2 regions of the Alkalihalobacillus pseudalcaliphilus genome follow, and region 1 is predicted to be linked to the other one. Evidence: a T-box and tRNA genes for the amino acid it is inferred to sense, from the RefSeq annotation. Region 1 holds a T-box; the other holds one or more tRNA genes.
The links. A T-box is a leader RNA that pairs with one kind of tRNA and senses whether it is charged. The one in region 1 lies ahead of alaS (alanine--tRNA ligase), so its partner is inferred to be a tRNA-Ala.
Positions count from the first base shown of each region.

Region 2: it encodes a tRNA-Ala, which carries the amino acid that the T-box ahead of alaS (alanine--tRNA ligase) is inferred to sense. The anticodon was not compared.

Region 1 covers NZ_JAQQWS010000001.1:1,134,686-1,136,940, reverse strand. The annotation lists gene PQ479_RS05750 (AI-2E family transporter) at 1-1,048, shown strand, start outside; T-box leader at 1,098-1,308, shown strand; gene alaS (alanine--tRNA ligase) at 1,400-2,255, shown strand, end outside.
Region 2 covers NZ_JAQQWS010000013.1:72,422-74,676, reverse strand. The annotation lists tRNA gene PQ479_RS18865 (tRNA-Val) at 267-342, shown strand; tRNA gene PQ479_RS18860 (tRNA-Thr) at 367-439, shown strand; tRNA gene PQ479_RS18855 (tRNA-Tyr) at 448-532, shown strand; tRNA gene PQ479_RS18850 (tRNA-Gln) at 543-617, shown strand; tRNA gene PQ479_RS18845 (tRNA-Lys) at 621-693, shown strand; tRNA gene PQ479_RS18840 (tRNA-Gly) at 736-810, shown strand; tRNA gene PQ479_RS18835 (tRNA-Ala) at 819-891, shown strand; gene PQ479_RS18830 (sulfonate ABC transporter substrate-binding protein) at 2,028-2,255, shown strand, end outside.

The sequences.
Region 1 (2,255 bases):
TTCGCAACTATTATTATATGCCTTATTAGCACTTGTTATGTTGGCAATTATCTATGTGTTTATTGCTTTGGCACCTGCTTTTGAGCCTGTCTGGGTCGTGGCTCAAGCTTTATTTTGGCCATTTTTACTAGCGGCTACGATAACCTATTTATTGCATCCGATTGTGGAAGGACTCCATCAATACGGGTTGTCCCGAACTTTAAGTGTGCTTATAGTATTTCTAGTGCTAATTGGAACGATTGTTTTTGCTGCCATTTTAGGGGTGCCTTTTATCATTGAGCAAGTTCAAGAGGCAATGCAACTCCTGCCACAGCAATTTTCTCATTTACAGCAATATATTGAGCAAATCAGCGAGCAGATCGAACGCTTGCCAGCACCACTCTCCACCCATGTCGATGAATGGACAACACAAATTGAAAAGCTAGGAATACGGGCTCTTGATCAAGTTGAAAAAGTGGCTATTTCAATCTTACAATCGGCACTCGCTTTGGCTGTTATTCCATTTTTAGTATTTTATTTTTTGAAAGATTACGATCTAATACAAAAGGTTGCTTGGTATCTGTCCCCTAAAAAATATCGTGCTTCGCTACATCGTTATGCCAAAGATGTCGATCATTCGATTGGGAGTTATATTAGAGGACAAATTCTTGTATCAATTTGTGTCTTTATCCTCGCAACTGTAGGCTTATGGTTACTCGGTGTGCCTTATGCTATTTTACTCGGGTTATTTATAGGTGCTTGTGATATTATTCCTTACTTTGGGCCGATTATAGGAGCAGTTCCAGCAGTTATTGTCGCGTTAATGGACTCCGTGCATACGGGGATTCTCACAGTCGTCATTCTTTTTATTATTCAGCAAATTGAAGGGAATATTTTGTCTCCTATTATTGTCGGAAGAACTTTACATATGCATCCGTTACTTATTATTTTCGCCTTATTAATAGGAGTAGAAATAGGAGGGGTTGTGGGACTACTTTTAGCGGTGCCTATTTTGGCTGTTATTAAAGTTACCTTATTACACTTGCGTTTGCATTTGATGAAACATTGACTTTTGCGTAACGACTTTCTATAATAAAAGGGAAACTAAACCATATACAGGTAAGACGTTGATGGAATGAGTATGTAAGAAAACATAAAGAGAGGGATTCTCTAGGCTGAAAGGAATCCTATGATCACTTTTTACAGAAAGCTACTCCAGAGTGTAGGCAAAACCTACCGTTAGCCGCGTTAAGGCACTTAAGATATGAACAGGTTATTAATTTGTTTATAAATTAGGGTGGTACCGCGTGAGAATATCTCGTCCCTTTCCATAGGGGGCGAGTTTTTTTTATATAAGCTTGTATAGTACTTCGCGTGAGAACCTAATGCTAATCACTGTAATGAAAAGGAGAGTAAAGAGATGAAAAAGCTAACCTCTGCACAAGTAAGACAAATGTTTTTAGATTTCTTTAAAGAAAAAGGTCATGATGTTGAACCGAGTGCGTCGCTTGTACCTCATGAAGATCCGTCTTTATTATGGATTAATAGTGGTGTAGCAACATTAAAGAAATATTTTGATGGTCGTGTTATCCCTGAGAATCCCAGAATTGTAAATGCTCAAAAGTCGATCCGTACGAATGATATTGAGAACGTGGGGAAAACCGCTCGTCACCATACTTTTTTTGAAATGCTTGGAAATTTCTCGATTGGTGAGTATTTTAAAGAAGAAGCGATTGAATGGGCATGGGAGTTTTTGACAGATGAGAAGTGGATTGGTTTTGATCCTGAGAAATTATCTGTAACGGTACACCCTGAAGATCACGAAGCTTATGCATACTGGGAAAATAATATCAAAGTACCAACAGAAAGAATTATTCGTTTAGAAGGTAACTTCTGGGATATTGGAGAAGGTCCAAGTGGTCCGAATACAGAAATCTTCTATGACCGTGGTCCATCTTATGGGGATGATCCAACAAATCCTGAATTATATCCGGGTGGGGAAAATGACCGTTATTTAGAAGTATGGAACCTTGTATTTTCACAATTTAACCATAATCCAGATGGTACGTATACACCGTTACCAAAGAAAAATATTGATACAGGTATGGGGTTAGAGCGTATGGTGTCAGTCATTCAAGATGTTCCTACTAATTTTGATACGGATTTATTCGTCCCAATTATTGAAGCGACTAGCCAATTAACAGCGGTTAATTACGGTGATGCTAAAGAGACGGATGTTTCATTTAAAGTCATTGCTGATCACGTAAGAACCGTTG
Region 2 (2,255 bases), on a different contig from region 1:
TACAGTTATAACTTTTGACTGTTAACAAGGAGAAGCGAGAAGATCGAGGATTAGGAAGTGTTCGAAAGAAGGAGCGTACCTCCGTACGTGACTGAAAGAGAATCACGAACTAGCCGAAGAAATTCGAAGCTAAAAGGACTGTTAACAAGGAGAAGCAAGAAGATCGAGGATTAGGAAGTGTTCGAAAGAAGGAGCGTACCCCGTACGTGACTGAAGGAGAATTACGAACTAACCGAAGAAAATCGAAGCTTATCCGCAGTTAAAATGGAGGATTAGCTCAGCTGGGAGAGCACCTGCCTTACAAGCAGGGGGTCGGCGGTTCGAACCCGTCATCCTCCACCATTTTATTTTATACACCTTATCTATGCCGGCCTAGCTCAACTGGTAGAGCAACTGACTTGTAATCAGTAGGTTGGGGGTTCAAGTCCTCTGGCCGGCATCTTTTGTGGAGGGGTAGCGAAGTGGCTAAACGCGGCGGACTGTAAATCCGCTCCCTCCGGGTTCGGCGGTTCGAATCCGTCCCCCTCCACCATTTGTTTTATTGGGCTATCGCCAAGCGGTAAGGCAACGGATTTTGATTCCGTCATGCGTTGGTTCGAATCCAGCTAGCCCAGCCATTAGAGCCATTAGCTCAGTCGGTAGAGCATCTGACTTTTAATCAGAGGGTCGAAGGTTCAAGTCCTTCATGGCTCATACTTAGAATGCTGCTTAATAGATTAAGCAGCATTTTGTTTAGCGGAAGTAGTTCAGTGGTAGAACACCACCTTGCCAAGGTGGGGGTCGCGGGTTCGAATCCCGTCTTCCGCTCCAAAAATTGAGGGGCCTTAGCTCAGCTGGGAGAGCGCCTGCTTTGCACGCAGGAGGTCAGCGGTTCGATCCCGCTAGGCTCCATATTTATATAAAACTCTAAGAATGAGGTAGTCCTTGTTCTTAGAGTTTTTTGATCGGTTTGTTAGGACTTATAGATTGGTTTGAATTGTTAGGAGCATGGAAGGAAATAGGGTCGATCATGTCGAGTTAGTGTTGGTCGACATGATGTAGGTTGAAAAAGGACCGGATCATGTCGATGAAAAGCAATGGTCGACATGATGCAGGTTAAAAAAGGACCGGATCATGTCGATGAAAAGCAATGGTCGACATGATGTAGGTTGAAAAAAGGACCGGATCATGTCGATGAGAAGCAATGGTCGACATGATGTAGGTTGAAAAAGGACCGGATCATGTCGATGAGAAGCGTTGGTCGACATGATGTAGGTTAAAAAAGGACCGGATCATGTCGATGAGAAGCAATGGTCGACATGATGTAGATTAAAAAAGGGACGGATCATGTCGATGAGAAGCGTTGGTCGACATGATGTAGGAGGAAAAAAGGCCGGATCATGCCGATGAGAAGCGTTGGTCGACATGATGTAGGAGGAAAAAAGCCGAGATCATGTCGATGAGAAGCAATGGTCGACATGATGTAAGTTAAAAAAGGACCGGATCATGTCGATGAGAAGCGTTGGTGGACATGATGTAGGAGGAAAAAAGGCCGGATCATGCCGATGGGAAGCAATGGTGGACATGATTTAGAGAGAAAAAAGGCTATAACATGTCGACATTACATAATATTTCAGAGCATCGAACAAATCTCTAAAGTTCGTCCCTTACTCACAGCTCAGCTTTTGATTCCCCTCATGTTTAATGTTTTATTTTATGATATAGCAGCAGCTGCTATATCTATCTCTATCATTACAAATGGGCACTTTATTCAATCTTGAAGAGGGTACTATGTGACTTTAGGATGAAAATTCAAATTAATCTTAAAACTTAGTTGACACATCGGATTTGTTTGAATAGAATGTCGGTATAGCTGACAACAGTTAGTATTCATTGTTTTTATACCTCCAAAAAAGTGTATCATCGAAGTGCTGAAGGTAAGTAACTTCATATTGTAAAAAGTGTCTGATTGGATCACCAAAAGCACTTTTCTTTCTGGTTATGGAAAGAGAAGTGCTTTTTTATTTTCTGGAAAAGGCGGGATTGTGATGAGGCTAATAAGATTTTTAACTTTGCTAGTAGGAGTCATGCTGATAGGAGGCTGCCAAGCTACTAGCTCGTCGAGTGAAGAGATTACTTCTATTTCGATTGGATATCAGAAGTTTGGAACTTTGAACATTTTGAAAGCGGAGGGGGCTTTGGAGGAAAGGCTGGAGGAATTAGATATTGATGTTGAGTGGCATGAGTTCCCTGCTGGGCCACAATTACTGGAGGCT